2 regions of the Halomonas kashgarensis genome follow, and region 2 is predicted to be linked to the other one. Evidence: predicted binding sites of a transcription regulator. Region 2 holds the regulator's gene; the other holds the start of a gene.

Region 1 (14,512 bases), 1.0 Mb from region 2:
CGGCGCCAGCATGGCGGCCAGCTCCTCCTGGAGGGCGCGATAGAGCGCCTGCGGCTCCTTGAGCTCCTTGCGCGAGACACGGGCGGTCAAGCTATCGATGATCTCGGTGGTGGCCTCGATTCCCACATCCGCCATCAGCAGCTGGGTCTCCAGGTCCTCCATCAACTCGTCATCTATCTGCTTCTTGCCCAGGAACAGGCCGGCGACACCGTCGGTGAAATTGGCACGGGTCTTGCCCAGGCCCGACTTGATACGCGCGAACCAGCCCTGTTTCTCCGCGACCGGCTTTTCGCGGGCCGCGGGTGCCGGACGAGGCTCTGGCTCTGGCTCTGGCTCTGGCTCTGGCTCTGGCTCTGGCTCTGGCTCTGGCTCTGGCTCTGGCTCTGGCTCTGGCTCTGGCTCTGGCTCTGGCTCTGGCTCTGGCACGACAGGCTCGGCGGGAGAAGGCGCGGGTTCAACCGCAGGCGTGGCGTCTTCTTCCTTCTCTGCCGGCTCGGCCTCGTCCGGTGTCGGCGCTTTTGCCGGCAGGTCATCCTGGGACTGGGTATCGTCGTCTTGCTTTTTCTTACGCTTGAAAAAACCGAACATGAGTGGAATCCGACTTCAAGGGGTGAACGTTTGCTCCATCCTAACATTGCGCATCGAGACTTGGGACACGCAAGCCGCTACAATCGCCCCATGACACGCAAACGCCAGAATTCAGGCCGAGAAAGGTCTTCTCGCTCCCAGCCGCAGGCTCGCTCAGGCGGCAAGCTACGCATCATCGGCGGCGAATTTCGTCGACGGTTGCTGCCGGTGCTGGAAAGCCCCGGCTTGCGACCGACGCCCGACCGAGTCCGCGAAACCCTATTCAACTGGCTGGGCCCGCAACTGGGCGGAGCCCGGGCGCTGGATCTGTTCGCCGGCACCGGCGCCCTGGGAATCGAGGCGCTGTCCCGAGGGGCGGCTGAAGTGCAGTTCGTGGAGCGCGACCCGCAGGTCGCCGAGCAACTGCGCGCCAATCTGGTCTCGCTAGCCCTGGATCAACCAGTGACGGCACAGGACGCCAGCGCTTTTCTCGCCACCTCACAGCAGCCATTTTCGCTGGTGTTCCTCGACCCGCCCTTCCATCAAGGCCTGGCGGCACCTTGTTGCGCCGCCCTGGAAAACGGCTGGTTGACGGAGCAGGCTTACATCTACCTGGAAACGGAAGCCTCGCTTTCTCCCCAGGTGCCCGCCAGCTGGCAGCTGCATCGTGAAACCCGGGCCGGCGAGGGTATCGCCAGGCTTTATCGGCGAGACGCCTGAACCAGCGAAAACATTCTTGTGGCCGCACGGGAGTCACGTTACGCTCGCCCTATCTCTGCACCCGCTGTCTTTCGATGGCAATACCGTTACCGATGGAGGTACGAATGAGCCTGGAACTGTTCTCCCAGCTTGAGCAAAAAGTCACCAGCGCCGTGGAAACGCTGGAACTGATGAAGCTGGAAAACGACGAGCTACGCAGTGAAAATGCGCGCCTCAAGCAGGAACATGAAGAGTGGGAAAACCGCCTGAAGGGATTGTTGGGCAAGTTCCACGAGGCATAGAGCGATAGCGGCGCCTAATCGACAACCGGCGATACAAGCCGCGACATCAGCAACGCATCCTCACGCGCGGTCTGAGGCGGCACAGGAGGATAATACCCCTTGCGACGACCATCGATGCTGAATCCGCCCTGTCGATATAGCGCGATGGCGGCCGCGTTGGTCGCGCGCACTTCCAGCAAGAGTCGCTCGCTGCCCCAGCGGGATGCCGTCTCGACCAGCGCTTGCAGCAGCAGGCGCCCCAGCCCCCAGCGCCGGGCATCGGGCGCCACGCCCAGCGCCAGCAATTCGGCATCGAACGGCTGGCGCGCCAGCCAGGCATAGCCCAGCAGTGAAGCGTTCTCGCCACTTTCGGGTTCCCGCCATATCCCCAGCACCGTCGCTTGCGGGTCGCTCAGTGCCATCGCCAGCTGGCTTTCGCTCATGCCGCTGCCGGCGCGGGACTCAAGGTCGACAAGGGCGGCCTGGTGGGTTTCATCGAGCCTCTCCAATGTCATCGCCTCCCCCTCTTCCCCATCTGGCGCAAGCGTCATGTGGCTTGCCGCTCCTCGCCCTCGCGCCATAATGTGGCGAGTGCCTGCAGCTGCGGCCAGGAGGAGCGTTTCAGCTCGGCATTGCGGCTCAGCTCGGCAAGAGCGGGCAAGTGGCTGATGGGCAAACCCAGCGTCCGGCTATGCGCCTCTTCTTCTGCCATGACCGGTGCCACCGGACTCGTTTCATCCGCACCCAGCCATAGCAACCGGGTGGGCGCCCAGCCTCGCCGGGCACAACCCGCGACGAAGGCCTGCAGGCCCTCCTGCGCCTCTTCTAGGGAAGCGCCTTGGGACATCCCTTCAAGCTCCAGCTGCGGCCACTGGAACACGTCGAATTCGGGCGGGCTGGGCAAACCAATACCGGCGGTCTGCAACATCGCATGCAGCAAGCGCCGCTCTACCTGACCAGGCTCGGATGTCTGCAACACCAGCCAACGCCCGCCCAGGCAGGCCACATGCAGCACAAAGCGCAGTGGTGGCGAAAGGGATGGCGTGGATGCCCGAGGGGCCGACAGCTCAGCAGAGGCTTCAGCGGGGGTATCTTCCGTAGCTTCCTGTGAGCCGATATTCAGCAGCTGGCGCGCTCGCTGGCGAACGGGCTGGGGCGCGGCAACATGGGATACCTTCGCCGCAGCATCCGCCGCGGTGGCCTGTTGCGCCTCATCCAGCAGGGCATGCAGCTTGTCGCTCGGCGCACGAACCTCTTCTACCGTTTCTTCCCAGGAGCAGGTCGGCGTGGGCCTGGCGTTGGGCAGCCGGTAGCGCGATGCCCAGGAGGTCAGACCCATGGCATCCAGATACTGCCGACGTTGCGGCTCGCCGATCACGCAAGCACCGCCTATTGGCCAACGCCACGGCAGTTGGGAGAGGCGGGACGTGACCCGCCTCGAGCTTCCCATTCCGCGGGAGTATAGAGATGCAGCGCCAGGGCATGCACCGGGCCGGACAGTTCCTCGGCCAGCAGGGAGTAGATCTGCTGATGACGTTTCACCGGCATCATCCCGTCGAAGCGCTCGCTGACCAGGGTCACCTTGAAATGGGTTTCGGAATTGGCCGGCACATTGTGCATGTGGCTTTCGTTTTCCACATAGGCATGGAGCGGATCCAGCGCCTGGAGCTTGGTTTCAATCAGTGCCTGAATGGTCATGACCCTCTCCTGAAGAGAACAACTCGCGCAATTGTACGCGTTTAGTCACTCGCCGACGACGCCTGTTGCGCGGCCATCGCCCTGCCCGCCAGGGGAAACCGCGCCACGCTGACCACCAGGGCCAGCAGCGTGGTGAAACCCGCCAGCCACAAGGTCGCCTGTACCGGCCAGCCCGCCGCCATGGCCGCCCCGACCAACGCCACCCCGAAGGATTGCCCCACCGTGCGTGTGGTGCTCATCACCCCCGAGACATTGGCGCTGCGCTCACGCGGCAGGCTGCCCATCATCTCCCGGTTGTTGGGCGGCTGAAACAGACCAAAACCGATGCCGCACAGAGCGGTGCGCCACAGGCTGTTCAGTACACTCGTCGAATCATCCACCAGGGCCAGAGCCACCAGCCCGGCTATCAGCAGCAGCAGGCCGGTACTGGAGAGCAGTCCGGGATTGATGCGGTCCGCCAGGCGCCCCGCCACCGGCCCCACCAGCATAATGGCCAGCGGCCAGGGGGTGAACAGCCAGGCGGTTTCCAGCGGGGTGAAGCCCATCTCCTGCTGATAGAGAAACGACAACGCCACGAAGGTCAGCCCCTGACCGACGAAGGCCAGGCCCGAGGCGGAAACCGCCAGGCTGAAACGCAGTTCGTTGAACACCACCAGCGGCAATAGCGGATACGCGGCGCGTTTCTGGCGTGCCACGAACCCGACCCCGGCACCAACGGCCAGCACCGCCCATCCACCGCTTTGCCACAGCGGCGCGGCATGGCCGACTGCATCCATGGCCAGGAAGAAGCTCGCCAGCATGGCGATGGAGAGCAGCGCTCCCAAGGTATCGAAGCTGCCCTGGCGCGGCGTTTCCCGGGGCAAGGCGAACCAGGCGAGACACAAGGCACTCAGCCCCAACGGCACATTCAGCGCGAATAGCCACGGCCAGGTGGCAAAGGAGAGAATGACGCCACTCAAGGTCGGTCCGGCTGCATAGCCACCGGCCACCACCAGCGCGCTCAAGCCCAGGGCGCTGCCCAGCAGCCGGGAGGGAAACACGGCGCGATAGAGGGAAGGCCCGATCGACAGTGTCGCCGCCGCCCCCAACCCCTGGAGCGCCCGGAACACCAGCAGCGTTTCCAGCTGTGTGGACAAGGCACTGCCGACCGAGGCCAGGACGAAAAGCCCCAGGCCGAACAGGTACAGCCGCCGCCGGGTCATCAATTCACTGATACCGGCGAATACCAGCAGGAAAGCGGCGCAGACGACCTGAAAGAGGTTGGTGATCCACACCGCTCGCGAAGCGGGGATGGCCAGGTCGGCGGCGATCGAAGGCAGCGCCAGGTTGATCATGGTGGTGTCCACCACCGCCATCAAGGTGCCGGTCACCAGAGCCAATACTGCCAGTTTGCGTTCACGGCCGGGCAGGCCGTCATCGCCGGGGCGGGTTTCGAACAGTCGCATGTCCGAGGGATTTCCTAAACAGCGAAACCGGCCAAGGCCGGTTTCAGGGGGAACGAGTCAAGCGATACGATCAGTCCTGTTCATTGTCCAGCAACAGCGCATCGTCGATTTCGGAGATTTCCAGCGGTGTTTCGTCGTCAAGGTCGATGGCCAGATAGCTGTGCTCCACCCGCAGAAAGCGCTGAAACAGATCCCAGTCCAGCCGCTCGGGCCACTGCCGCTCATCCTCTTCCCACGCTTTCAGCTCGGTCTCGAGGATCTCGGCGTAACGCTCGCGAACCAACGTCGCCAGCGCTTCCGGCGTGTCCATCTCGGGAATCAGATAGATGGTACTTTCACGCTCGACGTCGTCCAGAGTCAGGTCGTCGTCCCCCATGGTGGGTTCCAGCGCATTGATCCAATCAACGAAGTGCTGGGTCGGCCTGACGCTCAGGGCGGAGCGATTAAGCAGTTTCATGGGATTCTCCTCGCCGTCGAAACGCTAACCATTATGGGCGCTTAACGCGCCCCTTACCAATTATTCCATGACTTCCGGGCGCATTGCCGGAAACAGCAGCACATCGCGGATGGATGGGCTGTCGGTGAACAGCATCACCAGCCGGTCGATACCGATGCCCTCGCCCGCCGTAGGCGGCAGTCCGTACTCCAGGGCACGGATGTAATCGGCGTCGAAATACATCGCCTCCAGGTCGCCGGCGTCCTTCTCCGCCGCCTGCTCGCGGAAGCGCTCGGCCTGGTCCTCGGCATCGTTGAGCTCCGAAAACCCGTTGGCGATCTCGCGGCCGCCGACGAAGAACTCGAAGCGGTCGGTGACGAACGGGTCGGCATCGTTGCGCCGTGCCAGAGGACTGACTTCCGCCGGGTAGGCGGTGATGAAGGTCGGCTGGTCGAGCTTGTGTTCGGCGACTTCCTCGAAGATTTCCGTCTGCAGCTTGCCCAGTCCCCAGCTCGGCTTGACCTTGATACCCAGTTTCCCGGCCAGGGCGCGGGCGCTTTCCAGGTCGTCCAGATCGCTCTCCTGGATGCCTTCGCCATGATCGAGGATCGCCTGGCGCAACGAGAGACGCGCAAACGGCTTGCCGAAGTCGTAGCTCGCCCCCTGATATTCGATCGTGGTGGTGCCCAGCACCTCCTCGGCCGCCGTGCGAATCATCTGCTCGGTCATGTCGAGCAGGTCGCGATAGTCGGCGTAGGCCCAGTAGAACTCCACCATGGTGAATTCGGGATTGTGCCGCGTGGAAAGTCCTTCGTTGCGGAAGTTGCGGTTGATCTCGAAAACCTTCTCGAAGCCTCCCACCACCAGGCGCTTGAGGTAAAGCTCCGGCGCGATGCGCAGGAACATGTCGATATCCAGCGCATTGTGATGCGTCACGAACGGGCGCGCCGTGGCGCCGCCGGGGATCGGCTGCAGCATCGGCGTTTCCACTTCCATGAATCCGCGCGCCTCGAAAAAGCGCCGCATGGAGCTGATGATCGCCGCCCGGGTCTCGAAGGTCTTGCGCGATTGCGGGTTCATGATCAGGTCGACGTAGCGCTGGCGGTAGCGCGCTTCGGTATCGGTGAGGCCGTGGAACTTGTCCGGCAGCGGGCGCAGGCTCTTGGTCAGAAGCTTGGCCTCTTCCATCATCACATACAGGTCGCCCTTGCCGGATTTGTGTACCGGACCGCGGCCGGCCACGATATCGCCGATATCCCAGCTCTTGATGTCTTCCAGCAGCTCGGCGGGCAACCCTTTCTTGTCGACATAGAGCTGGATCTGCCCGGCGACGTCCTGGATCACGATGAACGGACCGCGCTTGCGCATGATACGCCCGGCCACACCGGCCCGCTGGTTCAGCGATTCGAGTTCGGCCTTGTCCTTGTCGCCCAGCGCCTGCTCCAGCTCGATGGTCAGGCTGTCGCGGCGAAAGTCGTTGGGAAAGGCGCTTTCGCCGGTCTCGGCGGCACGCTCGCGGCGCGCGGCCAGCTTGGCGCGACGCTCGGCGATCAGGTGGTTTTCGTTGTCGTGAGAAGACGCGTCTTGGTTAGCCATCGGGCACCCTGTAAATGATCAAACCCTGAAGAGATTACAAACCTTGCTTGAGGCTGGCTTCGATAAACTGATCCAGATCGCCATCGAGCACTTTTTCACAATTGCTCGACTGTACGCCGGTACGCAGATCCTTGATGCGCTGGTCGTCGAGCACGTAGGAGCGAATCTGGCTGCCCCAGCCGATATCGGCCTTGGCATCTTCGGCTTCCTGCTTGGCGGCGTTGCGCTTTTGCATCTCGTGTTCCCACAGCTTCGCCTTCAACTGTTTCATGGCGAAGTCACGGTTAGCGTGCTGGCTGCGCTGGTTCTGACAAGCCACCACGATACCGGTTGGCTCGTGGGTGATACGCACGGCGGAATCGGTGGTGTTGACGTGCTGACCGCCGGCGCCGCTGGAGCGGTAGGTGTCCACCCGCAGATCCGAAGGATTGATCTCGACCTCGAAACTGTCGTCGATTTCAGGTGACAGGAAGACCGAGGCAAAGGAGGTATGCCGCCGACCGCCTGAATCGAACGGGCTCTTGCGTACCAGCCGGTGTACGCCGGTTTCGGTTCGCAGCCAGCCGAAGGCGTAGTCACCCTGGATATGCAGCGATGCCGACTTGATGCCTGCCACGTCACCGGCGGAGACTTCGAGAATCTCGGACTTGAAGCCGTGGTGTTCGGCCCAGCGCAGGTACATGCGCAGCAGAATGTTGGCCCAATCCTGTGCCTCGGTGCCGCCGGAACCGGACTGGATATCCAGGTAAGCGTTGTTCTGGTCCATTTCACCGGAGAACATGCGCCGGAACTCGAGCTTCTCCAGGGCGGACTGCAGGCCGGCCAGCTCCTTGCTGACCTCATCTACCGTGCCCTCGTCCTCCTCCATCTCGGCAAGCTCGAGCAGATCGCGGCTGTCGCCCAGGCCTTGGTCCAGCTCGTCGATGGTGGCCACGATGGCTTCCAGAGAGGCGCGTTCACGGCCCAGCTTCTGGGCGTAGTCCGGATCGTTCCAGACGTTGGGGTCTTCCAGTTCGCGAGAGACTTCTTCTAGCCGATCCTGCTTCTCGGCATAGTCAAAGATACCCCCTAAGAACATCTGTCCGCTCAGACAGGTCCTTGATGAGGTTATGAATCGGATTGGTTTCCAGCATGGATTCGCCTTGACGGTTGGAAAGAGAAGATGGCTACAAGTGCGCAGTCATGGCGAAGGAGCGCCAGCGAAACAAAACCGCCGCGCAACGCGTGAGAGTGAACCACGACAGCGTGAAAAAGGCGCTTATTGTAACGAAACAGCGAGCGCATCGCATCCATCGGACCAACGAATAACCCCGCCTCCAGTTGGAAAAGCGGGGTTAGTCACCTTACGACTCGGCAAACAGCAAGCCGAGGATAGAAGAGGTTACGGCTTCATATCCTCGAAGAACTTCTTCACGCTATCGAAGAAGCCGGTTTTCTTCGGTGAGTGGCTATGACTGTTGCTGCCATCGAAACTCTCCTGCAACTGACGCAGCAGGTCTTTCTGCTCATCGTTGAGGTTGACCGGCGTTTCCACCACCACCTTGCACAGCAGATCTCCGGCGGGGCCACCACGAACCGGCTTGACGCCCTTGCCGCGCAGGCGGAACAGCTTGCCGGTCTGGGTCTCGGGCGGAATCTTCAGCTTGACCCGGCCATCCAGGGTCGGCACTTCGAGCTCGCCACCCAGCGCCGCATCGACGAAGTTGATCGGCACGTCGCATTGCAGGTGCTTGCCGTCGCGCTGGAAGATATGGTGCGGCTTGATCGCCGCCTGCACGTACAGATCGCCCGGCGGGCCGCCGTTGATACCGGCCTCGCCTTCGCCGTTGAGGCGAATGCGATCGCCGGTATCCACGCCCGGCGGGATCTTCACCGAGAGCGTGCGCGTCTCGCGCACCCTGCCTTCGCCGTTGCACTTGTGACACGGCACCTTGATCTGCTGGCCGCTACCATGGCAGGTGGGACAGGTCTGCTGCACGGCGAAGAAGCCCTGCTGCATGCGAACCTGGCCATGACCATGGCAGGTCGGGCAGGTTTCCTTGGTGGAACCCGGCTCGGCGCCTTCGCCATCGCAACGGTCGCACTCGATATGACGCGGTACCCGGATATCCACCGTGGTACCGGATACGGCGCTCTCCAGGTCGAGTTCCAGGTTGTAACGCAGATCAGAGCCGCGTGCGGGTGCGTTGGGACCGCGCCGACGCCCACCGCCGCCGCCACCGAAGATGTCGCCGAAGACATCGCCGAAGATGTCGCTGAAGTCGCCGGCACCACCGCCACCGAAGCCACCACCGCCAAAGCCTCCGCCCTGGCCATCGACACCGGCATGACCGAACTGATCATAGGCGGCACGTTTCTCGTTATCGCTGAGAACTTCGTAAGCTTCGGAGACTTCACGAAATTTCTCGGCAGAAGTCGTGTCGTCGGGATTGCGGTCAGGGTGGAATTTTTGCGCCAGGCGGCGGTAGGCCTTCTTGATCTCTTTCTGATCAGCCCCTTTTTCGACACCCAGGACTTCGTAATAATCGCGTTTGGACATGGGTCCTTTGCGCCTCCTGGTCTAATAAAGCGTCTTGGCCGTGCAAACGCCGACGCGGGAGGTGTCTCCCGCGCCGCCGCTTACCTTGGCAGAAAGAGTGCGTTACTGCTTCTTCTGCTCGTCGTTGACTTCTTCATACTCGGCGTCAACCACATCGTCTTCCGCCTTGGCGCCGCCTTCGGAGCCTTCACCGCCTTCCTGCTGCGCGGCTTCCGCCTGTTCGGCGTACAGCTTCTGCGCGAGCTTGCCGGAAGCCTCGGTCAGCGCATCGAGCTTGGTCTGGATGACGTCGCGGTCGTCTTCCTTGACCGCTTCCTCGAGCTCGGTGATGGCGGTTTCAATGGCCTGCTTCTCCTCGTCGCTGGCCTTGTCGCCGGCTTCTTCCAGCGTCTTGCGCGTGGCGTGGATCATGCCGTCGGCCTGGTTGCGCAGCTGCACCAGCTCCTCGAACTTCTTGTCCTCGTCGGCATGCGCCTCGGCATCGCGGACCATCTGGTCGATCTCGTCGTCGGTCAGGCCGCTGGAGGCCTTGATCACGATCGACTGCTCCTTGCCGGTCGCCTTGTCCTTCGCCGAGACGTTGAGGATACCGTTGGCATCCAGGTCGAACGCCACTTCGATCTGCGGCACGCCGCGCGGCGCCGGCGGGATGTCGGCCAGGTCGAAGCGACCCAGGGACTTGTTGCCGCCGGACTGCTTGCGCTCGCCTTGCAGCACGTGAATGGTCACGGCCGTCTGGTTGTCATCCGCGGTCGAGAAGGTCTGGGTCTTCTTGGTCGGGATGGTGGTGTTCTTCTCGATCAGCGGGGTCATCACGCCACCGAGAGTCTCGATGCCCAGCGTCAGCGGGGTGACGTCGAGCAGCAGTACATCCTTGACGTCACCGCCCAGGACACCGCCCTGAATCGCGGCACCCACGGCCACGGCTTCGTCCGGGTTGACGTCCTTGCGCGCTTCCTTGCCGAAGAACTCCGCTGCTTTCTTCTGCACCATCGGCATGCGCGTCTGGCCGCCGACCAGGATCACTTCGTCGATCTCGGAAGCGGAGAGGCCGGAGTCCTTGAGCGCCATCTTGCACGGCTCGAGCGAACGCTGCACCAGATCTTCCACCAGGGCTTCCAGCTTGGCCCGGGTCACCTTGACGTTCAGGTGCTTGGGACCGGTATTGTCGGCCGTGATGTAGGGCAGGTTGACGTCGGTCTGCTGGGCGCTGGACAGCTCGATCTTGGCTTTCTCGGCAGCTTCCTTGAGACGCTGCATGGCCAGATTGTCACCGGACAGGTCGATACCGCTGTCGGCCTTGAACTGGTCGACCAGGTAGTTGATCAGGGCCAGGTCGAAGTCTTCGCCGCCGAGGAAGGTGTCACCGTTGGTGGCCAACACCTCGAACTGGGTTTCACCGTCGACATCGGCCACTTCGATGATCGAGATATCGAACGTCCCGCCACCCAGGTCATAGACCGCGATGGTCTTGTCGCCGCGGGCCTTGTCCATGCCGTAGGCCAGCGCCGCCGCAGTCGGCTCGTTGATGATGCGCTTGACGTCGAGCCCGGCGATACGACCGGCATCCTTGGTGGCCTGACGCTGGCTATCGTTGAAGTAGGCCGGCACGGTGATCACCGCCTCGGTCACTTCCTCGCCGAGATAGTCTTCGGCGGTCTTCTTCATCTTCTTCAATACTTCGGCGCTGACCTGGGGCGGCGCCATCTTCTTGCCCTTGACTTCCACCCAGGCATCGCCGTTGTCGGCTTCGGTGATGGTGTACGGCACCATCTTGATGTCCTTCTGCACGACATCGTCCTTGAAGCGACGGCCGATCAGGCGCTTGATGGCGTACAGGGTGTTTTCCGGGTTGGTCACCGCCTGGCGCTTGGCCGCCTGGCCTACCAGGGTTTCACCGTCTTCGGTGTAGGCGATGATGGAAGGAGTCGTGCGACCGCCTTCGGCGTTCTCGATTACCTTGGCACTGTCGCCATCCAGCACGGCGACACAGGAGTTGGTTGTGCCCAGGTCAATACCAATGATGCGTCCCATAGCAAAAACCTCGAAATTAGTTGCGTCGATATTTAATTGATACCGCACTGGTTGCGTTCAGCTGGTGCGGTTGAATTGTCTGCGCGGCGCTTACCGCGGGGTTGCCATCTATCTGGGGGTCGTTGTCGGCTTTTCAAGGTTTTTTTGCTTGAAAAGCGACTTCACCCGGCGGTTATTCGACTTTCTGGCTGACGACGACCATTGCCGGGCGAACCAGTCGACCGTTGAGCTGGTAGCCCTTCTGCATGACGTCCATCACGCTGTTGGGCTCGAGCTCGGGATTGGGCACCATCGCCATGGCTTCATGGAGCTGCGGGTCGAACGGCTCGCCGTGGGGTTCGATGGCTTCGACGCCGAACTTGCCCAGTACGTCGAGCTGCATTTTCAGGGTCATCGACACGCCTTCCCGGTGGACTTCGGATGCCTCCTCGTCCATCGCCTCAAGCGCCTTCTCGAGACTGTCCACCACCGGCAGCAGCTCCTTGACGAACTTCTCCAGGGCGAACTTGCGTGCCTTTTCCGCTTCCTGCTCGGCGCGCCGGCGCACGTTCTGCGCTTCCGCCGCCGCCCGCAAGGACTGGTCCTTGGCCTCGGCCAGGCTCTGTTCGAGCTCTTCCACCTTGGCCGCCAGCATTTCCGCCTCGGGGTTGTCGGATTCGACGTGCAGCGCCTCTTCGTCGTTGATCAGGCCTTCCAACTCGCCTTCCACCAGGCGCTCCTCGGCTTGCTGCTCCGGCGTCTCCGTCTCCTGTTCACGGCGCGCCAACTCGTCTTCGGGGGGGGTCTGGGGATCTTTCGCCATGAGAAACTCCTGCAAAGCTATTGCCCGATACCAGGCGACCTGGCCATCGAGCCGATATGGGTTCGGTGACATTCAAAACCGTGTGCGGGGTATATGGGGGTCGTGCTGGCGAACTCAAGAGGGGCGTTGCAGTTGCTTTTCGGCTACTGTATAAAACGACATATTCATGTATACCTATCCAGCTTCTTGCTGTTCCGCCCAGGCGCCCGGAGGACATATGCTCATCCAGCTTGCCATTCGTGACTACGCAATCGTCGACCATCTCGAGCTCGAACTCACCAGGGGCATGACGGCCATCACCGGAGAGACCGGGGCCGGTAAATCCATCCTCCTGGGGGCCCTGGGGCTATGCCTGGGCGAGCGCGGCGACGCCGCCAGCGTACGCCACGGCCGGGAGCGCGCGGATATCAGTGCCCGCTTCGATATCGCCCACCTTCCCGCCGCCAGGATGTGGCTGGAGGAGCGCGAGCTGCCCACGGACGAGTGCCTGCTGCGCCGCGTGGTGACGACGGCCGGACGCTCAAAGGCATGGATCAACGGCCAGCCGGCCACTATTGCCGACCTCAAGGAGCTAGGCGAAAGCCTGGTCCAGATCCATGGCCAGCACGCCCACCAGGCCCTGCTCCGCGACGATACACATCTGCATTTGCTGGATGATTACGCGGGCCATCGCGACGCGGTGAACACCCTCGCCGACACCTATCGCCAGTGGCAGACAACGCGACGCAAGCTCAAGCGCCTGGCCGAGGACGGCAACGAACTGGAGGCCAAGCGCCAGCTGCTGCACTACCAGGTGGAGGAGCTCGACCAGCTGGCCCTGAGCGCGGGTGAACTCGCCTCACTGGAAGAAGAACAGCATACCCTTGCCCATGCCGAAGAGATCCTGCGTGAAACCCAGCTGGCATGTGACTGCTGCGCTGGCGACGAAGGCGGCGCGCTCGCCCTGCTCAACCAGGCCATCAACCGCCTGAGTGCGCTACCCGGAAGCGATGCCGGCAAGCTGGCCAATAGCCTGACGATGCTCAACGACGCGCGCATTCAGGTCGAGGAAGCCTCCAGCGAGCTGACCCAGCTGGCGGGCAATACCGAACTCGATCCCGAACGCTTGCTGTGGGTGGAGGACCGGCTGGGCGAGATCCACCGTATCGCGCGCAAGCACCACGTGGAGCCCGAAGAGCTGTGTGAGTTGCACGCACGTCTGCAACATGAGTATCAGCAGCTCGAGGAGAGCGATCAGGATATCGAGGCACTGAGCTCGCAAGCCGCCGCGCTACGCGAGCAATGGCGCGAGCAAGCCGCCCGGATCAGCGCCACGCGCCAGCGTGCCGCCAAGCGTCTGGGCAAGGAAGTGCAGCAGCAACTGGGGTTCCTGGCGATGGACAAGGCGCGCTTCGAAGTGGAAATCCAGTCTCGCGAAAAAGCCGCGCCGGATGGCCTGGACCAGGTACAGTTCCTGATCAGCGCCAACCCCGGCCAACCTGCCCGCCCCTTGGCCAAGGTGGCGTCCGGCGGGGAGCTTTCGCGTATCAGCCTGGCGATTCAAGTAGTAGCGGCAAGCCACTCCACCATTCCCAGCCTGGTATTCGATGAAGTGGACGTGGGGGTATCGGGGGCAACGGCGGAAATCGTCGGTAAACTGCTGCGGCGACTGGGAGAGAACGGCCAGGTGATGACCGTGACCCATCTTCCCCAGGTGGCGGCCCAAGCCCACCAGCATCTGCATATCGAAAAGCAGGCCAAGCGCGATACCACGTTGACGCATATGGCATTGCTGGATGAGGGAGGACGGGTCAGCGAGCTGGCTCGTATGTTGGGCGGAGTCAAGCTATCCGAGCAGACCCTGGCGCATGCTCGCGAGATGCTCGACGCCAGCCAGCGCCAGCCGCATTGAGCTCGTCTGTGGCTGCATAAAGGAGGAGGCCTTGCCGAAGCTCCATGCACGGCAAGGCAGAGGGGATCACTTCTTGTTGACCGGGCCGCTATCCTGGCGAGTCACATTGGAACCTTGCGGGCGCACATAAAGCACCAGCGCATGATCGACTAATTCATAGCCGTGTTCACGGGCAATCTCGTGCTGGCGCCTCTCGATGGTTTCATCGACGAATTCGATGATTTCCCCACTTTCCAGACACACCATATGGTCGTGGTGATCCTCCTGGGTCAACTCGAATACCGCGTGACCACCGTCGAAGTTGTGACGTATCACTAGACCCGCCGACTCGAACTGAGTCAGCACCCGATAGACGGTGGCAAGGCCTACATCCTCACCCGCATCAATCAGTGTCTTGTACACTTCTTCGGCGCTCAGATGGTGTTGACCTGAAGCACTTTCGAGAATCTGCAGTATTTTAACGCGCGGCAGGGTCACTTTCAGACCGGCTTTGCGTAATTCATGGTTCTGATCGGCCATGGTTG
Region 2 (14,512 bases):
GACGTGGACCAGCCGGGCAAGGATAGCCATCGCCTGCGTGTTGCCGGTGCGAGTCCCATGCTGGTAGCGTCGCGCAACCGTTTTGCCTTGATGATGGAAACGCCCGGTCAGCAGGAGCCTGACCTGGCCCACTTGATTCATTCGTTATATAGCCACGAACCCGACTTGATTCTGGTGGAGGGGTTCAAGAACTGGCCGATTCCCAAGTTGGCACTTTATCGCGAGTCGGTCGGTTCCGATCAGCTTGTCAACCAGAATGGCTGGATAAGGGCGGTGGCGTCGAACTGTCTGGATGAACTGGCGCTCGCCGATGACGTGGCGAGATTGGAACTTGACGATATTAGCGCAATCGCCGATTGGGTGGCGGCCTGGCCGGCCAAGTGGAAGCAAGAGATAAGTCGAGGCCTGACCGAAGACAAGCCGACACGATAAGCCGTGGCGTCTGCATCAGGTTTACGAGACGATACACAGCCATACAGCCATGAAGAGGGAGACAAGATGCCACTGACGCACCTTAACGCGCATGGGGAAGCCAACATGGTGGATGTTGGAGACAAGCCAGAAAGCCACCGGGAGGCCGTGGCATCGGGGCGAATCAACATGCAGCCCGCAACATTGGCGCTGCTGGCTGAAGGTGGGCTGCCCAAGGGCGATGTCCTGGCCACCGCGCGTATCGCCGGAATACAGGCGGCCAAGCGAACTCACGAGCTGATTCCGCTTTGCCATTCCCTGGCGCTGTCCAAGGTGTCAGTCGATTTTACGCTGGATTCCTCGCGCTCTTGCGTGGAAGTGAAGGCTACCTGCCGCCTGCATGGACGCACCGGTGTGGAAATGGAAGCATTGACGGCGGTTTCCGTGGCGTGTCTCACCCTGTACGACATGTGCAAGGCCGTCGACAAGGATATGCGGATCGAAGCTATCCAGCTGGATAAGAAGCAGGGCGGCAAGAGCGGTGATTATCAGCGTGAAAATAAAAACGTTGCGCCCGTGCCGATTGTCACCGGAGAAGGCGCGACGGGAGAAGTATCGTTGGGTGAGCGTTGTCCTTCCCCCTGTGTGCGGATCAAGTTCCTCGCCGAACTGCGGGAACGCCTGAATATCAATGACATTGTGCTAAGTCTGGATAGCTTACCCAGGCGTGATGTGGCGGGTTTGAAGTCGGCGCTTGTGCAGCGCGATTCTCGTTTCGCTTTATTGAGTGAGGAGCGGGTACTTTGTGCGGTCAACCAGGTCATGGCAAATGACACTACACGGGTCACCGATGACGATGAAGTGGCCTTCTTCCCGCCTGTGACGGGAGGATGATGTAGCCATGCAGCTATCGGTAAAGGTTCAGGAAGAACACTTTGATATCGGCCACGAGCAGCAGGCATTGCTGGCTGGCAATACGCATATTGGTGCGGTGGTTAGTTTCACTGGTCTGGTGCGGGATTTCAATGAAACCCCCGAGGTGACGGGTTTGACACTCGAGCACTATCCGGGAATGACGGAAGCCAGTCTTGACGCTATCGCCCAGGAGGCAGCGCGGCGATGGACGCTGGACGGTGTGCGAATCATCCATCGGGTGGGCTATCTAAGTCCGGGCGATCCTATCGTGCTGGTAATGGTAACCGGGGCACATCGACGAGAGGCATTCTGCGCTTGTGATTTCATCATGGACTTCCTCAAGACCCGGGCGCCTTTCTGGAAAAAGGAGCACGCCGAAAAGGGCGCTTATTGGGTAAAGGAGCGTGCCTCGGACCAGCGGGACGCTCAGCGTTGGGAGGCATTTGATGAAAAATAGGCGCTGGTCGTACTCCTTGCCAAGTCTCTGTTGATCGTTATACTTTTTTACACAACAAGATGAATCTTGCTGTTTCACCAGAAAGCGATCATGGATTTCAACTAATGTCTCAAGGAGTAAAGTATGGCAGGCGAGACGCTGGAACAATTTGCCCGAAACAAGAATGTCGCCCGTGCCGCTGCGCGACAATTGAGCATGGAACAGTTGAATAAACTGGCCACGGTCATTCAGGAGGTCATCGAACACAAGCAGCAGCTGGAGATCGAGCGTCGTCAACAAGAGGCAAGGAAGGAAAAAAAGCTTGCGGAGATTCGCGAGGCCATGGAAAGCGCAGGATTGTCGATGGATGACCTGATTGCTGAAACACCCAGGCGCGGCCGTCCTCCCAAGAAGAAATAAGCGAAGATGATACCTACATCGCTTGCGGTGTACTGACAACCATCCCGACCTGGCTCAGGAATCGGCGGGCATTTCCGCTGCCATTATCTGCAAATGGACATCGGGCATACGATGCAGGTGTTCGGCAAGCCAACCTATCAAGCGGGGTTGCAACGCTAACCTCAGTTCTGCCAGCGTCTCGGCATGTATCTCCTCCACTTGCTCGTCCAGCCAGTCGGTAAAGCTTTGTTCATCCATCGGGCTCGTTTCACTATTATCCAGAATCAGCCTGCCGATGCGACTCCAGCCGGTTTCAGTAGCGGTAACCGAAAGAGCCAGGTAAAGACTGCCGTGGCGTCTGTTTCTATTGTTCGCTTCAAGCCCTGGGTGGGGAACCACGCTGTTCTGGCTGACGATGCAGGGTGGCTGAGGATGACGGCGCTCGAGGTTAAGCCCATCGTTGTCGAAGCGAATGAGATCGCCATTGACCGGCGCCAAGGGTGCCTCGATGCCCAGCTCGGAGGCAAGTTGCTGATGGGCCTGCTGATGACGCGCTTCCCCATGGACGGGCAGCAAGTGACCCGGCTGAAGCCACTGATAAAGTTTCTTGAGTTCCTCTTGCGCCGGGTGCCCAGTGGCATGCAGTTCGGGATGAGAGAACTCGTCATAAACTGTTACGCCGAGACGGTCGAGGCCTTGCTTCAAACGCTCGATGAGGCGCTCGTTTCCGGGAATCGCCTTTGCCGAAAAAATGACGCTATCGTCAGGCTTCAATTCGAAAAGCGGGTGGTGTCCCTGGACCAGGCGATGCAGTGCCGCTCGCGGTTCGCCCTGGCTACCGGTGGCAATGACCACGATTTCGTCGGGAGGCAAGTAACCCAGATCGTGGAGAGGAACGAGAGAGGGAAAGTCTTCAAGGTAACCCAGACCGCGTGCGACCGACACCATGCGCTCCATGGAGCGTCCCATCAGACTGACTCTACGCCCGCAACGTCTTGCCGCCTGGCCGATTGCGCTGATTCTCGCCAGGTTGCTGGCAAAGCATGACACCACGACTCGGCCGGGACATTGGCGCAAGGTGCGCTCCAGGGCGGCAGCGACCTCGCCTTCGCTCCCTGAATGGCCGGGCATCGGTGCGTTGGTGGAATCGCCGACCACCAGGTCGACGGGAGCCAGGGCGCGAAATTGCGCTGCCGTTACCGGAGTGCCGATTAACGGATCCGAGTCGAGTTTCCAGTCACCAGTATGCAGTAGACGGTATGGACCAACCGATACCATCAAGGCGCAGCTTTCGGGAATGGAGTGGGTGACTGGCAGGTAGCGCAAGGTAAAGGGACCGCTTTCCAGGGCCTCGCCGGGTTCGACGATATGTATTGCGGCGGGACTCAAGTTGCGCTCGGCGAATTTCAAGCGTAGCAGCGCCCCAGCCAGTGGTGTGGCGTAGATGGGGCATCCCCAGTGTGGCCACAACCAGGCTACCGCGCCAATATGATCTTCATGTCCATGGGTGATGAAAAGGGCCTGGGGGATGATGCCCAGGGCCTTGGCCGTATCCAGATTGGGGACCTGAAGAGGAGAATCGGGCAGGTCCTGCCGAATCATCATGCCGCAATCGATACTGATCCAGTGTGAATCGTAAGCGTAAAGGCTCAGATTCATCCCGATTTCACCACAGCCGCCCAGTGGCAAGAAGTGCAGTGGCTGGCGACGGCGGGGGCGAACATGAACACGCGGTGAAAACATTGATAAACGTAAACCTTGAATGTAGATCGTAACTATACGGGATTGAAGCAAGGTCTCACAATCGGAAGGCGAGAGGCGGTGCGTGGCGTCTCGGGTTTCGCTAGACTAGGCCGCATCGTTGTCGGTTCCGCTCAGCGTCAAGCGCCGCGGGACTCGATCTTTTTCGTCTTCCCCTAAGATGGTTGGTTCATGTCTCATTATTATCGCTTGATTGTTTCCTGCCCCGACAAGGTCGGGATTGTCGCTCGAGTATCGGGCTTTATTGCCCAGCAGGGAGGATCGATCACCGAGGCCAGCCAGCATTCCGATCTCGAGACCGGGCGCTTCTTCATGCGTTACGAAATTCTGGCCGATTCGCTGGAGATGTCGTCTGCCTCTCTGCGGCTAGCCTTCGAACCGGTGGCCCGGGAATTCGAGATGCAATGGGCTCTGACCGATACGCGAAAGCGACAGCGGGTGGTGCTGATGGTCTCCCGGGAGTCCCACTGCCTGGTGGACTTGCTGTATCGCTGGCAGGCGGGGGAGTTGGACTGCGATATCGTCGGGGTGATTTCCAACCACGACGATATGCGCTCCTTGGCGGAGTGGTATGGCATCACGTATTACCATGTGCCGGTGGATCCAGCCGACAAGGAGTCCGCTTTTGCCAAGGTTCAGGCCTGTATCGACGCAATGGAAGCCGACTGTATCGTCCTGGCTCGCTACATGCAGATATTGCCCCCGGCGCTATGCCAGCGCTATATCGGCAAGGTGATCAATATCCATCACAGTTTCCTGCCGTCTTTTGCCGGTGCCAAGCCCTACCACCAGGCCTATGAACGGGGCGTTAAGCTTATCGGTGCCACCTGTCACTATGTCACTGAGGAACTGGATGCTGGGCCTATCATCGAGCAGGATATTCATCGAGTCAGCCATTGCCATACGCCAACGGACCTGGTGAGGTTCGGGCGGGATGTGGAGAAGGCAGTGCTGGCGCGAGGCTTGCGCTGGCATCTGGAAGATCGAGTGTTGATTCACGGCAACAAGACCGTGGTATTCAGTTAAGCGGACCCGACGGAGAAAAAGGGGTATGTCGTTTGACGAAGTGGTATTGGCTCCATGGGTGCTATGGCTTGGCGCGCTTCTGGCCGTCGGATTTGTATTGCTGGCGCTGCAGCAGCGCCCTTGGCGGACGCTAATAGAAGACTCTGCACTGCAGCATCGCTGGTTGGGAGCGACGGTCGCCATTGCCTTGATGTGGCAGATGCGTGCCCAGGCGGTCGACTGGTTGACCCTTCATCTGGTTTTTACCGCCCTGATGACGCTGCTGTTCAAGGCGCCCCTGGCCCTGATTACCAACGTGCTGGTGAATGGCGCCATGATCGCGATCGGGCGCAATGACTGGCCGCTGCTGGGCGTCAACATCCTGGTCACCGGTGTGATACCGGCGCTGGTGGTGGTGGTGGTCTGGCGCCTGGTGGATCGCTATCTACCCGACCATCTGATGGTTTATATCTTTGTGTGTGGCTTCTTTGGGTCCGCTCTGGCGACCCTGGCGGGTGGGTTGACTGTCGTATTGGCGGTCTGGGCGGGAACGACGAGTCCCGACGCCTTCTACCTGGCGCAGGAGTATGCGCGGTTCTTGCCGTTACTGATGCCCTCTGAGGCGCTTATCACCGGCATGCTGTTCAGCATCATGGTGGTGTATCGTCCCGAATGGGTGGCCACCTTGAACGGCCACCGCTACATCGATACCAAATGACGAGGAGTAAGTAAGGAGTGATGCATCCTTGCGACAGTCCCTGTCTCGCTAGCCCAAGGCCTGGCCATTGCCGCCACGGATGACGCCGACACCCACACCTTCTATTTCCAGGGGCTGATGGCGTAGATCCACTTCGATAGCAGGGAAATCGGCATTTTCCGCTTCAAGCGTCACTCGGTGACCCTGACGCAAGAAACGTTTCACCGTGACTTCCTCTCCCAGACGGGCTACGACGATCTGGCCGTTACGTACCTTCTCGGTACGATGCACCGCAAGCAAATCGCCCTCCAGAATGCCGGCATCCTTCATCGATAAACCGCGCACGCGCAACAGGTAATCTGCACGGGGAGTGAAGTACTCAGGAGGCAGCGGGCAGTAACGATCGATATGCTCAGCGGCGAGTACCGGACTGCCGGCTGCAACTTCACCGATCACCGGCAAGCCTTGTGGAAAGGTGGCTTCCGCCGGGCTTTCCGTCCCTTCCATAAGCTCCGCCGGTTCCTGTGGCTCCTGCGAGGGGAGGCGGATACCACGGGAAGTATGGCGAATGATGCGTATCGCCCCCTTGCGCTCCAGCGCCCGTAGATGCTCTTCTGCAGCATTGGGTGAGCGAAAGCCAAGCGCTTTGGCGATCTCTGCCCGTGTCGGCGGATATCCCAGCTCGTTCATGGTCTTTACGATGAAGTCGTAGACATGTTGTTGGCGAGCTGTTAAGGGTCGAGACATGGCAAGCTCCATGGAGTCGTCAAGTTGCTGAAAATGGTCGTGTTAACATTACACTAATGGTTAAGTATACAGCATGTTGCTCTGTCCAGTATATGACCCAATCCGACCTATCATGTTCCGTCCTGTTCAAGCTCTAGTTCGTCAGTACTACTCGTCAGCTTCAGTCGTGCGTTTTAAAATAGAATTTACTAATTGAAATTCCACGGCATTTCAATCGTTGAGAGTCGATCTGCAATAACGTAAGCTTTTGTTCTGTTTTAAACATACGTTTATCCGGAGAGCTCCCCTATGGCCCAATCTGATACCGTTACCCGTATTCTCGATACGGCGGAGGTGCTGTTTGCCGAAAGGGGGTTTGCGGAGACATCCTTGCGCAATATCACCAGCAAGGCGAAGGTCAACCTGGCGGCGGTCAATTATCACTTCGGTTCCAAGAAAGCATTGATACAAGCCGTTTTTTCCCGCTATCTCGATCCCTTTACCCAGCGCTTTCATGCGGCTCTGGATGAGTTGGAAAACCGTTACAACGGACAAGTCATCCCGCTGGAAGAACTGCTCGAGACCATGGCCAGGACGGTTCTGGAAGTACCGGCGGAACGCAACAGCCTAAAAGTGTTCATGCGTCTTCTGGGGCTTGCCTATAGCCAGGCCCAAGGACATTTGCGCCGGCATATCCAGTCGGAGTACGGGGAAGCTTTCACACGCTTTACCGAACTGGTCCGCCAGGCAACTCCCGAGCTGCCCGATGCCGAACGTTTCTGGCGCCTTCATTTCATGTTGGGGACGGTGATCTTCACGCTTTCGGGACTGGACGCTTTGCGCGACATTGCCGCCAAGGATTATCAGGAACAGGTAACGGTAAAGGATCTGGTTCGCCGCATGCGCCCGGTGGTGGTCGCGGCGATGAATGCACCGTTGCCGGAACCGGCAGGGGAGCGTCATGTACACGCCGCGACTTGAAACCCTTCCTCCGAAAGCTGCTGCCTGGGTGGAAATCGATATTGCCGACCAGTGCCTGGTGCTATGGCACGGTCAGGAGGTGCAATGGTCATGTCAGGTTTCCACGGCACAAGCGGGAACCGGCCAGGAGGAGGGTAGCGGCAGAACCCCGCTGGGATGGCACTATATTCGTGCCCATATCGGTCGGGAAAAGCCGCCGGGAAGTGTGTTTCGCGGCCGTCGGCCGACCGGTGAGATTTTTAGCGAAGCCTTGGCCGAGCGCTATCCCGAGCGCGACTGGATACTGACGCGGATCCTCTGGCTGTGCGGACTGGAGCCTGGTGTCAATCGGGGCGGGAGCGTGGATTCCCAAAGACGCTATATTTATCTGCATGGTACACCTCTCGACCAGCCGATGGGTGTCGCGCGCTCCCATGGTTGTATACGCATGCGCGACGCAGACCTTATGGCGCTGTTCGACCAGGCCAGGCCAGGCACTGCTGTATGGATTCACGGGTGAAATAACGGCGCTCATTCGTGAGAGGTGTGATGGAATCTCGAGGCTAATGGCTGTGTTTGCGTTGCTGTCGCATCCAGGCACCACTTTGGTCTAGAATTATCGCCCCATTTTCAGGATGTCACTCCATGACCCAGACGATCGGCTCCGTGATGCTCGACCTCGAGGGGACACACCTGACCAAGGATGATGAGCGGTTATTGCAGCATCCCGCCGTCGGTGGTGTGATTCTGTTTGCGCGCAATGTTGTCGATGGCACTCAAGTGCGTGAGCTATGCGCCGATATTCGCCGGATAAGGCCCGAGTTGTTGCTATCGGTGGACCAGGAGGGGGGGCGGGTGCAGCGCATCCAGTCCGGTGTGACGCGATTGCCGTCGATGGCCACTTTAGGCGGGCTTTATCAGGAAGATCCTGAAACCACGCTGCGTATCGCCAAGGACGCCGGATGGTTGCTGGGCATGGAGATGGCTGCTTGCGGACTCGATCTGAGCTTTGCCCCGGTGCTTGATGTTGATACCGGTGTTTCCAGCGTGATCGGCGATCGTAGCTTCGGTGCCGACCCCAAACGGGTGGCTCGCCTGGGGGAGGCCTTTATCCACGGCTTGCACGAAGCCGGCATGGCGGCGGTAGGAAAGCACTTCCCCGGCCATGGCGGAATAGCTGCCGATTCTCATCTGGAGTTGCCGGTGGATGAACGTTCGCTGGACACCCTGAAGGCCACCGATCTTGTACCGTTCACCCACCTTGCCTCCCAGCTGGATGGCATCATGCCGGCACATGTCGTCTACAGCGCCTTCGATTCGCGTCCCGCAGGGTTCTCGCCGAGCTGGCTGGGAATGTTGCGTGAGTCTCTGGGCTTCAAGGGCTGTATATTTTCCGATGACTTGAGCATGGCCGGTGCCCACGAGGCGGGGAGCCCCAGTGAGCGGGCTCGGGCCGCGCTGGATGCCGGCTGCGACATGCTGCTGGTATGCAACGACCGCGAGGCGGCGGTTGAGGTGCTGGAAAGTTGCGAGAGCCTAGATTGCCGTCGAGCTGCAAAATTGCGCTATGGCCGAGCCAGGCCGAATCTGGAAGCCCTGACCGCTCTGGCCCGATGGCGTCGCACCCATGCCCGTCTCGAGGCACTTGCCGCCGAGGGCTCTAGCTGATCCATCGGCGCATTAGGTCTGTGCGAGTTCCATCCTGTTCATGTCGCTAGGGTCCGCAATAGATTTCAAGCGTTTTTACCCATAACCGTTTTACTCATGACGGTTATGTCTATGTTTTTATGTATATGTTTTTCCCATCAGTTACCAATGGAGCAGTGCAGCAATGCCGAAGCTGGATAAGGAGGCGTTAGAGTCTCTTGCCACCATGCGTGAGGTCATGGATAACGCCGATTGCCTGATTTCCCAAGAGGAAGTCGAGCTTGCCCTGGATCGAATGGCCGCAGAAATTACCCGGGACCTGGGCGATAAACTGCCCGTATTCTATTGCGTGATGAATGGCGGCTTGATCACTACCGGCCATCTCTTGACTCGTCTGGGTTTTCCCCTGGAAGTGGATTACCTGCATGCCACCCGGTATCGCAATGAGTTGCGTGGCGGAGAGCTTTTCTGGCGGGTCTCGCCCGAGATTCCCATGGCGGGGCGTCACGTCGTGATCGTCGATGACATTCTGGACGAAGGCGCGACGTTGGCGGCGATCCTGGCCTACTGCCGAGAGGCCAAGGCAGCCAGCATCACCACCGCGGTTCTAGTCGACAAGACTCACGATCGCAAGGCGGTGCCGGGGCTCAAGGCCGATTACTGCAGCCTGGAAGTCGTGGACCGTTATGTGTTCGGTTTCGGCATGGACTACAAGGGCTACTGGCGCAACGCACCCGGCATCTTCGCTCCCAAGGGGCTATGACTCAGCGCCCACAGCCATGGGCCGGGGCGTGATGAGTTCATTCAACGGGGCGAGAAGCGCCGTGCCAAACCGGTTTCGGCAATCATGCGGGTGGATATCTCCTCAACGGAAAAGCGGGTGGTGTCGATAGAGGGGATATTCATCGTACGGTAGAGCGATTCCGCCTGTTCCACTTCCTGCATGCATTGATCCATTGAGCTGTAACGGCTGTTGGGCCGCCGTTCATGGCGAATGGCGGCCAAGCGCCGCGGGTCGATGGTCAAGCCGAACAGCTTGTGGCGATGCGGAGCGAGGGATTTCGGCAGTTTCAGGACGCCATCCTCGTCCTGGTCATCTTCGGTGAGCGGATAGTTGGCCGCACGAATTCCGAATTGAAGTGCCAGGTAAAGTGACGTCGGCGTTTTGCCGCAGCGTGATACGCCGACGAGAATGATATCGGCCTGGTCGTATTGATGGGTTCGAGCGCCGTCATCGTTGTCCAGGGCGAAATGTACCGAATGGATGCGATCCATGTAGACATCCTCGCTGCCGATCGAATGGGTGCGCCCCACGCTGTAGGAGGAGTGGGTATTCAACTCCTGTTCCAGCGGCTCAAGGAAGGTAGAGAAGATATCCGCCTTGAAGCCCGGCGCCTGGCGAATGACATCTCGTATGCCCTGGTCGACGATGGTGTCGATGATCAAGGGGCGATGGCCGTCCCGGGCTGCTGTCGCTTCGATCACCTTGAGCAGCTCCCGCGCCTTGTCCAGTGTGTCCACGTAGGGCTTGGTTATCATGGCGATTTCGACATTGGAAAACTGCGCTAACAGGCTGCGTCCCAGACTCTCCGCCGTTATACCAGTACCATCGGAAATGAAAAAAGCGGTGCGTGTCATCTGCCTGGCCCTTGCACGAATAAGTATAAGAAAACGGTATTGTCGGCCGAGGCTCTGGAGTGTACAACGGTTTTCGCCTCTTCCCCTTGCTCGTGCATCGGGTTTACTCTCGTAGCTGAAATTTCCTGCGGCGCGACTACAGAAATGAGCGAATTCCCCTGTTTGTTGTAAAAAACCTTCACTCCCTTCGATGTTAGACCAATGGCGAATACCCCGGTGCGGTGATAGGGTGACAGCGTCCATTTCTGGCGGCCCTCCTGGGCCAAACGGTAGCGTTATACAAGGGGGTTGCGTGGAAGAGTACATTCTGTGGTTCAATCAGCTAGGTATGGCCGATGTCGAACGCGTGGGGGGAAAAAACGCATCACTCGGCGAGATGATTTCGAACCTGGCGGGCGCCGGCGTCACGGTGCCGGGAGGCTTTGCCACCACCGCTCATGCCTACCGTGAGTTTCTGTCCCATGAAGGACTCAACGAACGCATCAACCAGGCTTTGGCTCGGCTGGATGTGGATGATGTAAAGGAACTGGCTACGGTAGGGTCGCAGATTCGTCAGTGGATTATCGATACGCCCCTGCCCCCGGCGTTCGAAAACGCCCTGCGCGAAGCCTATGACTCACTGCAGTCCAGGCATCAGGATCTCAAGGTCGCCGTGCGCAGTTCCGCCACTGCTGAAGATCTCCCCGATGCATCGTTTGCCGGCCAGCAGGAAACCTTCCTCAATATCGAAGGCTTCGACAATATCAAGCGAGCGGTACATGAGGTCTTCGCCTCGCTGTTCAACGACCGTGCCATTTCGTATCGGGTGCATCGTGGCTACGCTCATGAGAACGTCGCGTTATCGGCGGGCGTGCAGAAAATGGTGCGCTCGGAAACCGGCGCCAGCGGCGTGATGTTCACACTGGATACCGAGTCCGGTTACCGCGATGCCGTTTTCGTCACCGGCTCGTGGGGGCTGGGCGAGACCGTGGTCCAGGGCGCCGTCAACCCCGATGAATTCTACGTGCACAAGCCCACCCTGGCGGCCTCACGGCCTGCGGTATTGCGCCGCAATCTGGGTTCCAAGTTGATCAAGATGGTGTATACCGAGCAGACCAGTGCCGGCAAGTCAGTCGCTACCGTGGATGTTCCCTTGGCCGATCGAAACCGCTTCTGTATCGGCGATGACCAGGTCATGGCATTGGCGCGCCAGGCCGTCACCATCGAGCAGCATTATGGCCGCCCCATGGATATCGAATGGGCGCTGGACGGCGACGATGGCGAGCTGTACATCGTCCAGGCTCGGCCCGAAACGGTGGTGTCCCAGCAGGAAGGCGGCAAGCTGGAACGCTTCCATCTCAAGGAAAAAGGCAGAACCCTGGTTACCGGCCGTGCCATCGGTCAGCGTATCGGCCGCGGGGCGGTAAAGATCGTGCTTTCTCCCGATGAGATGGAGAAGGTCAATCCGGGTGATGTGTTGGTCACCGACATGACCGACCCTGATTGGGAGCCGATCATGAAGCGCGCCTCGGCCATCGTGACCAACCGGGGCGGGCGAACCTGTCATGCCGCCATTATTGCCCGCGAGCTGGGTATCCCTGCAGTGGTGGGATGCGGTGACGCCACACAGCTGCTGGAAGAGGGGCGGGACGTGACCGTCTCCTGTGCCGAAGGCGATACCGGCCATGTCTACGAAGGCTTGCTGGAGTTCGACTGCAAGGTTTCCAGTGTCGAGTCCATGCCCGAGATTCCGTTCAAGATCATGATGAACGTGGGTAACCCCGATCGCGCCTTCGGTTTTGCTGGCTTGCCCCACGCCGGGGTCGGGCTGGCGCGGCTCGAATTCATCATCAATCGCATGATCGGGGTCCACCCCAAGGCGCTGCTGGAGTACGATACGCTACCTTCTGATCTGCAACAGATCATCGATTTGCGTACGGCGGGATATGCCGATCCGGTCAGCTTTTATGTCGACAAGCTGGTGGAGGGTATTTCCACCTTGGCGGCGGCTTTCCATCCCCAGCGGGTAATAGTTCGGCTATCCGACTTCAAGTCCAACGAGTACGAAAACCTGATCGGCGGCAAGCTGTATGAGCCGGGAGAAGAGAATCCCATGCTCGGTTTCCGCGGGGCGTCACGTTACATCTCCGACGCCTTCCGCCCCTGTTTCGAGCTGGAGTGTCGTGCGCTCAAGCGAGTCCGCGAAGAGATGGGCCTGGACAATATCGAGATCATGGTGCCGTTCGTACGTACCACGGATGAAGCGCGCGAGGTGGTGGAGCTCCTGGCAGCCAATGGGCTCAGGCGGGGCGATAACGGTCTCAAAGTCATCATGATGTGCGAGCTGCCGGCCAACGCCCTGCTGGCGGATGAGTTCCTGAAATATTTCGATGGCTTCTCGATCGGCTCCAATGACCTGACTCAGCTTACGCTGGGGTTGGATCGCGACTCGGGTATTGTCGCTCACCTGTTCGACGAGCGTAACCCGGCAGTGAAGAAGTTGTTGGCCATGGCAATCGAGGCGTGCAAGGCTCAGGGGAAATATGTGGGGATTTGTGGTCAAGGGCCCTCGGATCACCCGGACCTGGCCAAATGGCTGATGGAGCAAGGCATCGATTCCGTTTCGTTGAACCCCGATGCGGTACTGGAAACCTGGTTCATGCTGGCGGGAGAACAGATCGCCTGATCGTATCGCTAGCTCCATGTTCCGACAGACGCCCGGCTTATGCCGGGCGTTTGCATTGTGATGCGGAAATATCGACTATGCTCATTTCACCCTCCTGAACTTCATTGAAGGAATCGGTCATGCTTCAACGGCTCAGCTTTGGCACCTTCTCATGCTTGCTGGCGCTGCCGATGTCGGCGCTTGCCTTTACCTACAATTCCCCTTCGATCGAGCCCGAGGTTGCCTCCGGCTATGAAGAGAAACCGGGCTGGTCGGCGGAGCGTTTCGCCGTGGCGGCAGCCAATCCGCTGGCGACCGATGCTGGCTACCAGGTACTCAAGGCGGGTGGTAGCGCCATTGATGCCACCGTAGCGGTACAGATGGTACTTGCCCTGGTGGAACCGCAATCCAGCGGCATCGGCGGTGGGGCATTTCTCATGCATTATGACGGCAACGAGGTACAGGCCTACGATGGCCGCGAAACGGCACCGAGTGGCGTGGACGAAGCGTTGTTTCTGAATGAAGAGGGTGAGCCGCTGGAGTTCATGGAAGCGGTTGCCAGCGGGCTTTCCGTCGGTGTGCCGGGCACGTTGAGAGTGCTGGAGATGGCTCACGCCGAGCATGGAAAGTTACCCTGGAAGGACCTTTTCAGTCCCGCCATCACCTTGGCGGAAGAGGGCTTTGCCGTGAGCCCTCGCCTGCATACCAGCGTGGCGGAAGAGACCTATCTGCAAGATGACGAATTGGCTAGAACGCTCTATTACTCGCAAGACGGACAGCCGGTTGAAGCGGGCGAAACGCTGCGCAACCCTGCTCTTGCCGCAATCTTGCGTACCATAGCCGAGCAGGGTAGCGCGGCGCTCTATCAAGGTGAATTCGCCGAAGACCTGGTGGCGCGTGTGCAATCACACCCGCAGCGCCCAGGCGAGTTGACACTGGAAGATCTGAATACCTATGAAGCCGTGCAGCGGGAACCGCTTTGCACGCCATGGCAACAATGGGAAGTGTGCGGTTTTCCGCCGCCATCTTCAGGCCACCTTACCATCATGCAGATACTCGGCATTCTCGATCATTTGCCGATGGTGGAAGCGCCCCTTGAAGGGGGAGAGCCCGGCGACACTTATCTGCATCAATTCCTCGAGGCCTCGCGGTTGGCCTTCGCCGACCGCGGCCGCTATATCGCGGATCCCGATTTTGTCGAGGCACCGGGCGGGGACTGGAAAACAATGCTGGCGCCGGAGTACCTGCAGACCCGCGCCGAGCTGATCGAAAA

The links. The regulator LexA, encoded in region 2, represses DNA repair genes until DNA is damaged. The targets are predictions, from matches to a motif close to TACTGTNTANNTANACAGTA.
Region 1: the regulator LexA is predicted to act here: its motif matches at 12,242-12,261, upstream of recN (DNA repair protein RecN).

Annotation. Positions count from the first base shown of each region.
Region 1 covers NZ_CP137552.1:2,210,770-2,225,281, forward strand. Annotated here, with positions in the region: gene ftsY (signal recognition particle-docking protein FtsY) at 1-588, opposite strand, end outside; gene rsmD (16S rRNA (guanine(966)-N(2))-methyltransferase RsmD) at 679-1,287, shown strand; gene R5M92_RS10160 (cell division protein ZapB) at 1,392-1,568, shown strand; gene R5M92_RS10165 (GNAT family N-acetyltransferase) at 1,583-2,098, opposite strand; gene R5M92_RS10170 (hypothetical protein) at 2,095-2,925, opposite strand; gene R5M92_RS10175 (BolA family protein) at 2,937-3,245, opposite strand; gene R5M92_RS10180 (MFS transporter) at 3,287-4,690, opposite strand; gene R5M92_RS10185 (hypothetical protein) at 4,761-5,147, opposite strand; gene lysS (lysine--tRNA ligase) at 5,208-6,722, opposite strand; one part of gene prfB (peptide chain release factor 2) at 6,757-7,779, opposite strand; one part of gene prfB (peptide chain release factor 2) at 7,781-7,855, opposite strand; gene dnaJ (molecular chaperone DnaJ) at 8,104-9,261, opposite strand; gene dnaK (molecular chaperone DnaK) at 9,364-11,295, opposite strand; gene grpE (nucleotide exchange factor GrpE) at 11,468-12,097, opposite strand; gene recN (DNA repair protein RecN) at 12,315-13,988, shown strand; gene fur (ferric iron uptake transcriptional regulator) at 14,055-14,507, opposite strand.
Region 2 covers NZ_CP137552.1:1,198,875-1,213,386, reverse strand. Annotated here, with positions in the region: gene mobB (molybdopterin-guanine dinucleotide biosynthesis protein B) at 1-432, shown strand, start outside; gene moaC (cyclic pyranopterin monophosphate synthase MoaC) at 499-1,305, shown strand; gene moaE (molybdopterin synthase catalytic subunit MoaE) at 1,313-1,783, shown strand; gene R5M92_RS05565 (hypothetical protein) at 1,907-2,182, shown strand; gene R5M92_RS05560 (ribonuclease J) at 2,237-3,820, opposite strand; gene purU (formyltetrahydrofolate deformylase) at 4,094-4,948, shown strand; gene R5M92_RS05550 (energy-coupling factor ABC transporter permease) at 4,974-5,645, shown strand; gene lexA (transcriptional repressor LexA) at 5,694-6,371, opposite strand; gene R5M92_RS05540 (TetR/AcrR family transcriptional regulator) at 6,660-7,331, shown strand; gene R5M92_RS05535 (L,D-transpeptidase) at 7,312-7,830, shown strand; gene nagZ (beta-N-acetylhexosaminidase) at 7,956-8,978, shown strand; gene R5M92_RS05525 (hypoxanthine-guanine phosphoribosyltransferase) at 9,142-9,720, shown strand; gene R5M92_RS05520 (pyruvate, water dikinase regulatory protein) at 9,762-10,595, opposite strand; gene ppsA (phosphoenolpyruvate synthase) at 10,888-13,260, shown strand; gene ggt (gamma-glutamyltransferase) at 13,380-14,512, shown strand, end outside.